Regions from separate parts of the Streptomyces sp. NPDC093018 genome, predicted to be linked through region 1. Evidence: riboswitches for the same ligand, from Rfam matches in the RefSeq annotation. Region 1 holds a riboswitch; the other holds the start of a gene.
What was found. Region 1 has a riboswitch for ZMP and ZTP ahead of AB0N90_RS17645 (bifunctional 5,10-methylenetetrahydrofolate dehydrogenase/5,10-methenyltetrahydrofolate cyclohydrolase). Riboswitches for the same ligand answer to the same signal wherever they lie in the genome.
Positions count from the first base shown of each region.

Region 1 (4,624 bases):
AGTCGCCGTACCAGCTGGACTTGAGGGCGCCGCCGCGGCCGAAGACGTCCAGCAGGGGCAGTTCGAGCTTCATCTCCGGGGTGGGGACGCCGACGAGGACGACGGTGCCGGCGAGGTCGCGGGCGTAGAAGGCCTGCCGGTACGTCTCCGGGCGGCCGACCGCCTCGATGACGACGTCGGCGCCGAAGCCGCCGGTCAGCTCGCGGACGGCCTCGACCGGGTCGTGCTGCTTGGAGTTGACGGTGTGGGTGGCGCCGAGGGCGCGGGCCTTCTCCAGCTTGCGGTCGTCGATGTCCACGGCGATGATCTTCGCCGCGCCGGCCAGGTCGGCCCCCGCGACGGCGGCGTCGCCGACGCCGCCGCAGCCGATGACGGCGACCGAGTCGCCCCGGCCGACCTGGCCGGTGTTGATGGCGGCGCCGATGCCGGCCATCACACCGCAGCCGAGGAGGCCCGCGACGGCCGGGGAGACGGCCGGGTCGACCTTGGTGCACTGACCGGCGGCGACCAGGGTCTTCTCGGCGAACGCGCCGATGCCGAGGGCCGGGGAGAGTTCCTGGCCGGTGGCGGCGAGGGTCATCTTCTGCTTCGCGTTGTGGGTGTTGAAGCAGTACCAGGGGCGGCCGCGCAGACAGGCCCGGCAATTGCCGCACACGGCACGCCAGTTGAGGACGACGAAGTCACCGGGGGCCACCTCGGTGACACCGTCGCCGACCGACTCCACCACGCCGGCGGCCTCATGGCCGAGGAGGAAGGGGAAGTCGTCGGAGATGCCGCCCTGCTTGTAGTGCAGATCGGTGTGGCAGACGCCGCAGGCCTGGACGCGTACGACGGCCTCGCCCGGCCCGGGATCCGGCACCACGATCGTCTCGACTCGTACGGGCTCGTTCTTGCCCGGTGCGATCACGCCGCGTACTTCCTGCGCCATGCTCTGGTTCCTTCCATCGAGTGCTTACGGTGCAGACCCTACGCGCGTCCGATGGGCGGCGGGACGGGCCACGGCGGTGGCCGTGGATCTTTCCCCCGAGGGCACCCGAGGGGAGCCGAGGGCAGCCGCGGACACCCGATCTGAGGAACGCTTATGAATTGCACAAGAATCGGATCGAATGACGACGTTCGATGATGGCGATTCCTTTGCGAGGTGCGGGAACCCGACCGGTCCGGGTGCTTACCCGACCGTGCCTTCATGGAGGCATGCTCGCTGATGGCCGTAAGGGACGTACCGCATTCCTGTTCTCGGCCGGTGCCTCGCCGCGCCCTGGGACGGAACGTGAACTCGCGGCGGCTTTCCCGCTGTTCGCGAAGACGCTGGACGAGCTGTGCGCCCGTCTGGACCCCTATCTCGAACTGCCGTTGAAAAGCGTGATGTTCGCGGCGCCCGGCACCCGGACGGCGGTGCTGCTGGGCCGGGCGTCGTACGCCGGGCCGGCGCTCTTCGCGCTCCAGGTGGCGCAGTACCGGCTGCTGCGGAGCTGGGGCGCCCGCCCTGATGTGCTGTTCGGGCACGGGGCCGGGCGGATGGCCGCCGCGTACGCCGCCGGGGTCTTCTCACTCGCGGACGGCTGCCACGCGGTCGGCACCCTGGCCCGGCTTCTGGACGGCGCCCTGGGCGAGACGGCCCCGCAGGCGCTGCTCACCGCCTACGGCCGTACGCTCGCCACGCTCCACCCCTGCCCGCCGCGGCTCCCCCTCGTCTCCGACGTCACCGCACGCCCGGTCGGCGCCGAGACCGCGGAGCCGGGGTTCTGGCTGCCGGGCCCGGGGACCCGGCGGTTCGCGGACGTGGCCTCGCTGCTGCACCGGGACGGGGTGCGGACCTGGCTGGAGCTGGGCCCGGCGGACACCCTGACCCGCGCACTGGCCGAGGACCTGCCGCCCGGCACCGCCCCGGCCCCCGGCGCGGCGTACGCCGTGGCCCGGGACTGGGCGGTGCTGGACGCGGGCGGCGGCACCCGGCTGCGCGGCGCCCCGGCGTGACGCGTCGGCTCAGGCCCCCACGGCCGGGAGCAGGCCCGTCACCGGCGCCACGATGTCGGTGACCTGGTGGAGTTCGCTGAGCCGGTTCAGCTCGCTGACCTGGTTCAGGGCCTTGAGCTGCTGGGAGGCCGTGGGCATCTGGGCCCGCTGCGCGGCGGGGATGTCGCCGGCGGTGAGCGAGTCGAGCACGGTCATCGGGTTGATCTGCCCGGTGTGCGAGGCGCTCGCGTCGGCCGCGCTCGCGAGGGGTGCGGCCAGGCCCGTGACCCCGGCGGCGAGTCCGAGGACGGCGACGATACGGCGTGTTGAGATCATGCCCTCAGCAACGGCGAAGGCCCCCGGCCGGACACGGGCGGCGGCCCGCGCTCACTCGTGAGGCGGAGCCCGCCCCGTGCGCTTGCCGAGGCCGCCGGGCCGGGGGACGCTCGAAGACGGGGCCCGTACGGTCCGCCGCGCGCCGGACCGCGAGCGCCTGAAGGAGGTCACCATGGGCACCGCGACAGGCTCCGCCTTCGACACCGAGACACTGCGCCGGGGCATCGAGGGGAACACCGGGAACACCCTGCTGTCCCTGTACGCGGACGACGCGGAGATCCGCATCATCGACCGCAACACCCAGCCCAGCCACCCCAAGATCCTGCACGGCCGCGGCGAGATCGCCGAGATGCTCGACGACGTCTACCGCCGCGACATGATCCACAAGTTGGACCGGTGCGTGGTGCAGGGCGACCACGCCGCGTTCACCGAGTCCTGCCAGTACGGGGACGGCACCCGCGTCCTCGCCGAATCCATGATCACCCTGCGGGACGGGAAGGTCGCCGAGCAGATTCTGATCCAGGCATGGGACGAGTAGGCAGGAGGTTCGCGCGGATCCAGGTCAGCTCCCGGCTGACCTGGACCTTCTCGGCCCGCGCGGTGGTGGGCCGGGCGCGGCCCCGGCGCCGCGGGGCGGTCTCCGCGGCGGGTGTGCCGGTGACGGGCGCGGTGCTGCGGTCGGTCCTGAGGGCGGTGCGTGGACGTCCCCCGGCGGCGGTGCCGCGCGCGTCGCGGTTGCCACGGGTGCCGCGGGTGGTACCGCGGGTCCGGCGCGGACGGACGCGGTGAGCGTTCCCGTTCCCGGCAGCGAGCTTTCGCGGGCGGCCATGAGGTCTCCCGGCCGTGCGCTTGCGGCACGGGCTGGATCACGCCCGCTCCCCGGCCCCCTGCGGGCCTCGGTTACGCTGTGCGCGGGCCGTGACTGGCGCTGAGGTGGAGTACCACCGGGGAGCGGTCCGTATGGCTGCCGCGCGCCTGGGCGTAAGACATCGATCCAGCTCAGGAGTGTGCCGCATGACCCAGGCCCGTCTCATGGACGGAACCGCCCTCGCCCGTCGCATCGTCGAGGACACCGCGCGCAGGGCGGCCGGCCTCACCGCGCGTACCGGTGTGGTGCCCTGTCTCGCGACCGTGCTGGTCGGCGAGGACCCGGCGTCCGTGACGTACGTCCGGATGAAGCAGAACCGCTGCCGCAAGGCCGGTATCACCTCCCGGCACGTGGCCCTGCCCGCGAGTACGTCCACCGCCGAACTGGTGGGCACGCTGCGCGAGTTGTCGGACGATCCGACGGTGCACGGGATCCTGCTCCAGCACCCGGTGGGCGACCATGTCGACGAGCGGGCGGCGTTCGAGGCGATCGCGCCCGAGAAGGACGTCGACGGGGTCACCTTCGCCTCCTTCGCCACGATGAGCTTCGGCCTGCCGGGCTTCGTGTCCTGCACGCCGGGCGGCATCCTGCGGCTGCTGGACGAGTACGGCGTCGAGCCGGCCGGAAAGCGGGCCGTGGTGGTGGGCCGCAGCGCGATCCTCGGCAAGCCGGTGGGCATGCTGCTGCTGGCCAGGGACGCGACGGTGACGTACTGCCACTCGCGCACCCGGGATCTGTCGGCGGCGGTCCGCGAGGCGGACATCGTCGTCGCCGCGGTCGGCCGGCCGCGGCTGCTGCGGGGCCAGGACATCAAGCCCGGCGCGGTCGTGATCGACGCCGGTTACAACGCCGGGAACGTGGGCGACGTCGACTTCGACTCGGCCGTCGAGCGGGCCTCCCTGATCACCCCGGTCCCGGGTGGCGTCGGCCCGATGACGATCGCCACGCTGCTGGAGCAGACGGTGACGGCGGCGGAGGCTGCCGCAGCGGGGCGTGCGGCGGCCTGACGGCGGAGCGGGGGCTGGCGCGGGGGAAGCTCGCGGCGGCCTGACCACAGAGAGGGGGCGGGACCGGCGGGCGCGGACGGCCGTACCGGTCGAACTCGGGCGCGCACGAGGTGAGTTGGCCGCGGCCGCCCGGAGCCGTACTCACACCCCCGCTCTCCCGCTCCCCCGCATCACCCCTCCGTCAGCACCATCCTGAACCTCGCGCCGCCCGCCATCATCTTCCGGTACGCCGCGTCCGCCTCCGTGAGCGGAACCTTCTCCGTCATCGGGCGGATGCCGTGCAGGACGCTGAACGCCATGGTGTCCTCGACGTCCTGCGAGGTCCCCGAGGGGTGGCCCCGGACCACGCGGGCGGCCATGAGGAGCTGGTTGGGGTTGATGTCGAGGGGGGCGATGTCCGCGCCGATGACGACCAGTTCGCCGCGGTGGGTCAGGCCGTCCACGGTCGCGGAGATGG
Region 1 covers NZ_JBFBFF010000007.1:17,947-22,570, reverse strand. Annotated here, with positions in the region: gene AB0N90_RS17665 (S-(hydroxymethyl)mycothiol dehydrogenase) at 1-928, opposite strand, end outside; gene AB0N90_RS17660 (acyltransferase domain-containing protein) at 1,195-1,977, shown strand; gene AB0N90_RS17655 (hypothetical protein) at 1,987-2,292, opposite strand; gene AB0N90_RS17650 (nuclear transport factor 2 family protein) at 2,465-2,830, shown strand; ZMP/ZTP riboswitch at 3,201-3,280, shown strand; gene AB0N90_RS17645 (bifunctional 5,10-methylenetetrahydrofolate dehydrogenase/5,10-methenyltetrahydrofolate cyclohydrolase) at 3,307-4,167, shown strand; gene AB0N90_RS17640 (alcohol dehydrogenase catalytic domain-containing protein) at 4,338-4,624, opposite strand, start outside.

Region 2 (4,624 bases), on a different contig from region 1:
CCGAGCCGCGCTGGAGGGCCGAGGTCAGCAGGATGAACGCGGCGCCACCGCCGATCAGCAGGGCGTACGCCGCGGGGTTGGTGAGCAGGTCGGCGGGCGCGAGGCTGTCGATCAGCCGGACCGTCACCTCGACCACCCCGAAACCGCACCCGGCACCGAGCCCCAGCACCAGCCCCCGCGCCGGACCGGACAGCCGGCCGCCCGCGAGCCCGAGCAGCAGCAGCCCGACCGCCACCGCGAGCATCACCCACCGCAGCGTGTCCGAGCCGCTCTCGCCCCCCTCCGGCCCGGAGGCGAGGCCCAGCATCGCGAGCCCGGCGCACACCACACCCACCGCGCCCCACTCCACACCGCGCAGCCGCACGTCCAGCAGCCGCGCCGCGACCACCGCCGTCACCGCGAGGCTGGCCGCGAGGGCCGCGCCGACCGCGTAGATCGGCAGCGAGCGCAGCGCCACGATCTGGAACAGGAACCCCAGCCCGTCCAGCCCGAGCCCGGCGATGTACCGCCACTGCCGCAACGCCCGCAGCAGCAGTGCCGCCTCACCGCCACCACCGGGGCCGGCCTGCCGCGCCGCCACCGCCTGCAACACCGTCGCGGTACCGAAACAGACCGCCGCGCCAAGGGCGCACACCATTCCAAAGAGCACAAAGGGACTCTAAGCGAGCCCCGCCACCGCCCTGTCATGCTCACCCCCCTTGGCCGGTTCTCATACCGGTCTCTAGGCTTGCCGCACCGCACATCGCACACGGGGGAGACACGAACATGGCCGAAACAAGGCGACGACTGCGCTCCGGCACGGTGGTCCTCGGCGGCGTCGGACTGCTGGCCGCCGCGCTCACCGCCTGCTCCTCCCAGCCCGACAAGCGCTGCGTGGACCAGAGCAGCTACACCTACGCCAAGGGCTACAAGGTCGTCTCCGACAAGAACTGCAAGACGGTCAAGTCGGCGGTCAACGGCTCCTGGTACTACGGCGGCAAGAAGAAGGGCTCCTGGGTGAGCGGCGGTTCCTTCACCAAGCCCCGCACCGGCTCCGGGCACTCCACGAGCCACTCCACGAACCACTCCTCGACGCACTACGGCTCCGGCTCCGGCGGGGTGCACCGCGGCGGCTTCGGCGGCGGTTCGCACAGCTCCGGCGGCTGACCGGGATCGCCGTATGGAACGCCGTACCCTCACCCCCCGCCCCGACTGGCAGCGCACCGTCGAGGACCAGGGCCTGATCTACCCGCTCACCCGCCACCCCGACGGGAGCCTGCGCCCCTACTGGGACGAGAGCGCGTACTACGTCTTCTCGCTGCCCGAGGTCGAGGCGCTGGAGGAGACGGTCGCCGAACTGCACGCCATGTGCCTGGCGGCGGCCGGCCACATAGTGGATCAGGGCCGCCTCGCCGACCTCGGCATCACCGACCCCGCCGTCGCCGCCGCGGTCACCGAGTCCTGGCGGCGCCGGGCCGAACTCCCCTCCTTCTACGGCCGGTTCGACCTGCGCTACGACGGCACGGGCCCCGCCAAGCTGCTGGAGTACAACGCCGACACCCCCACCTCCCTGGTGGAGGCCGCCTCCCCGCAGTGGTTCTGGATGGAGGACCGCTTCCCCGGCGCCGACCAGTGGAACTCGCTGCACGAACGCCTGGTGGAGTCCTGGCGCAGACAGTCCGCGCTGCTCCCGCCCGGGAGCCTGCTGCACTTCGCGCACTCCGCCGCCGACGAGCTGGGCGAGGACCTGATGACGGTCGCCTATCTGAAGGAGACCGCGGAGCAGGCGGGCCTTGCGACCGACTGGCTCGCCATGGAGGAGATCGGCTGGGACACCCTCTCCGGCCGGTTCGTGGACAACCGGCTCCGGTTCATCCGCGCCCTCTTCAAGCTCTACCCCTGGGAATGGCTCACCACCGACGCCTTCGGCGGCCATGTCCTGGACACCCTGGACAACGGCGGCGGCACCGGCAGCACCCTGTGGATCGAGCCGGCCTGGAAGATGCTCCTGAGCAACAAGGCCCTGCTGGCCGTCCTGTGGGAGCTGTACCCCGGCCACCCCAACCTCCTGCCCTCCTATCTCGACGGCCCCCGCGAGCTCGCCGCCACCACCGGCTACGCCGCCAAGCCCCTCCTGGGCCGCGAGGGCGAGGGCATCACCCTGCACCCGCCGGGCCACCCGCCCGCCGTCCACCCCGAGCCCTGCTGCTACCAGCAGCTCGCGCCCCTGCCCGCCTTCGACGGCAACCACGTCGTCCTCGGCACCTGGGTCATCGACGGCGAGCCCGCGGGCCTCGGCATCCGCGAGTCGGCGGGCCCCGTCACCGACGGATACGCGCGCTTCCTGCCGCACGTCATCCTCTGAGCCGGGCGGTCCGTGTTCTCGCCCGCATGGTGGACGCCCGATCTCCGCCCTCCGGCCCGGCCGGTACGCTGAGCCACGGGCCGTGACTGGCGCGCTGGGATGGGACGGACCATCGGGGAGCGGCCTTGCTGGAAACAGTGCCGTGCGCCTGGGCCGAACGTGAACGCCGAAACGCACCCCGTCCGGAGGTCCCCATGCCAGAGCAGCACCTGTCCACCGAGTCCACCGCCTTCCGCGCCGCCCTCGACGTGATCCGCGCCGTGGAGCCGCGGGTCGCCGACGCCATCGGCCAGGAGGTCACCGACCAGCGCGCGATGCTCAAGCTGATCGCCTCCGAGAACTACGCCTCCCCGGCGACCCTCCTCGCGATGGGCAACTGGTTCAGCGACAAGTACGCCGAGGGCACCGTCGGCCGCCGCTTCTACGCGGGCTGCCGCAATGTCGACACCGTGGAGTCCCTGGCCGCCGAGCACGCCCGCGAACTCTTCGGCGCCCGGCACGCCTACGTCCAGCCGCACTCCGGCATCGACGCCAACCTCGTCGCCTTCTGGGCCGTACTCGCCGACCGCGTCGAGGTCCCCTTCCTGGAGAAGACCGGCGCCCGCCAGGTCAACGACCTCTCCGAGGCGGACTGGGCCGAGCTGCGCCAGGCCTTCGGCAACCAGCGGATGCTCGGCATGTCCCTGGACGCGGGCGGCCACCTCACCCACGGCTTCCGCCCGAACATCTCCGGCAAGATGTTCGACCAGCGCTCCTACGGCACCGACCCCGCGACCGGCCTGATCGACTACGACGCGCTGCGCGCCCAGGCCCGCGAGTTCAAGCCGCTGATCATCGTGGCGGGCTACTCGGCGTACCCCCGTCTGGTGAACTTCCGGATCATGCGCGAGATCGCGGACGAGGTCGGCGCGACCCTCATGGTCGACATGGCCCACTTCGCCGGTCTCGTCGCGGGCAAGGTCCTCACCGGCGACTTCGACCCGGTGCCGCACGCCCAGATCGTCACCACCACCACCCACAAGTCGCTGCGCGGCCCGCGCGGCGGCATGGTGCTGTGCGACGACTCCCTCAAGGACCAGGTGGACCGGGGCTGCCCGATGGTCCTGGGCGGTCCGCTGCCGCACGTCATGGCCGCCAAGGCGGTCGCCCTGGCCGAGGCCCGGCAGCCCGCGTTCCAGGACTACGCGCAGCGCATCGTGGACAACTCCCGGGCGCTGGCCGAGGGCCTGATGCGCCGGGGCGCGACCCTCGTCACCGGCGGCACCGACAACCACCTCAACCTGATCGACGTCGCCGGCTCCTACGGCCTCACCGGCCGCCAGGCCGAGGCCGCCCTGCTCGACTCCGGCATCGTCACCAACCGCAACGCCATCCCGGCCGACCCCAACGGCGCCTGGTACACCTCCGGCATCCGCATCGGCACCCCCGCCCTGACCACCCGGGGCCTCGGTACGGCGGAGATGGACGAGGTGGCGGGCCTGATCGACCGCGTCCTGACCGCCACCGAACCGGGCACCACCAAGTCCGGCGCCCCCAGCAAGGCCTCCCACGTCCTGGACGAGAAGGTCTCCGAGGAGATCGCCAAGCGCGCCACCGACCTGGTGGCGGGCTTCCCGCTCTACCCGGAAGTCGACCTGGGCTGATCAACGCCGTCAGGGGCGATGCCCCAGGGGCGCGGGGCCGCGTCCGGTACGCGGCTCCGCACCACCCCCGCCTCCCGGGCCGATCCCACCCCCGGCCGATGAGAGAATGGGCGACATGGCCCCCGCTGAAAAGCCCCGCGTGCTCTCCGGTATCCAGCCCACCGCCGGCTCGTTCCACCTCGGCAACTACCTCGGCGCCGTACGCCAGTGGGTGTCCCTCCAGGAGACCCACGACGCCTTCTACATGGTCGTCGACCTGCACGCGATCACCGTGCCCCAGGACCCCAAGGACCTGCGGGCCAACACCCGCCTCGCCGCCGCCCAGCTCCTCGCCGCCGGCCTGGACCCCGAGCGCTGCACCCTGTTCGTGCAGAGCCATGTGCCCGAGCACGCCGAGCTGGCCTGGGTGATGAACTGCCTCACCGGCTTCGGCGAGGCCAGCCGGATGACCCAGTTCAAGGACAAGTCCGCCAAGCAGGGCGCCGAGCGTGCCTCGGTCGGCCTGTTCACGTACCCGATCCTCCAGGTCGCGGACATCCTGCTGTACCAGGCCAACCAGGTACCGGTCGGCGAGGACCAGCGCCAGCACATCGAGCTGACCCGGGACCTGGCCGAGCGCTTCAACGGCCGCTTCGGG
Region 2 covers NZ_JBFBFF010000008.1:145,183-149,806, reverse strand. Annotated here, with positions in the region: gene AB0N90_RS19955 (DMT family transporter) at 1-637, opposite strand, end outside; gene AB0N90_RS19950 (hypothetical protein) at 766-1,146, shown strand; gene AB0N90_RS19945 (glutathionylspermidine synthase family protein) at 1,160-2,344, shown strand; ZMP/ZTP riboswitch at 2,417-2,505, shown strand; gene AB0N90_RS19940 (glycine hydroxymethyltransferase) at 2,539-3,987, shown strand; gene trpS (tryptophan--tRNA ligase) at 4,094-4,624, shown strand, end outside.
Region 2: another riboswitch for ZMP and ZTP. It lies ahead of AB0N90_RS19940 (glycine hydroxymethyltransferase); the one in region 1 lies ahead of AB0N90_RS17645 (bifunctional 5,10-methylenetetrahydrofolate dehydrogenase/5,10-methenyltetrahydrofolate cyclohydrolase).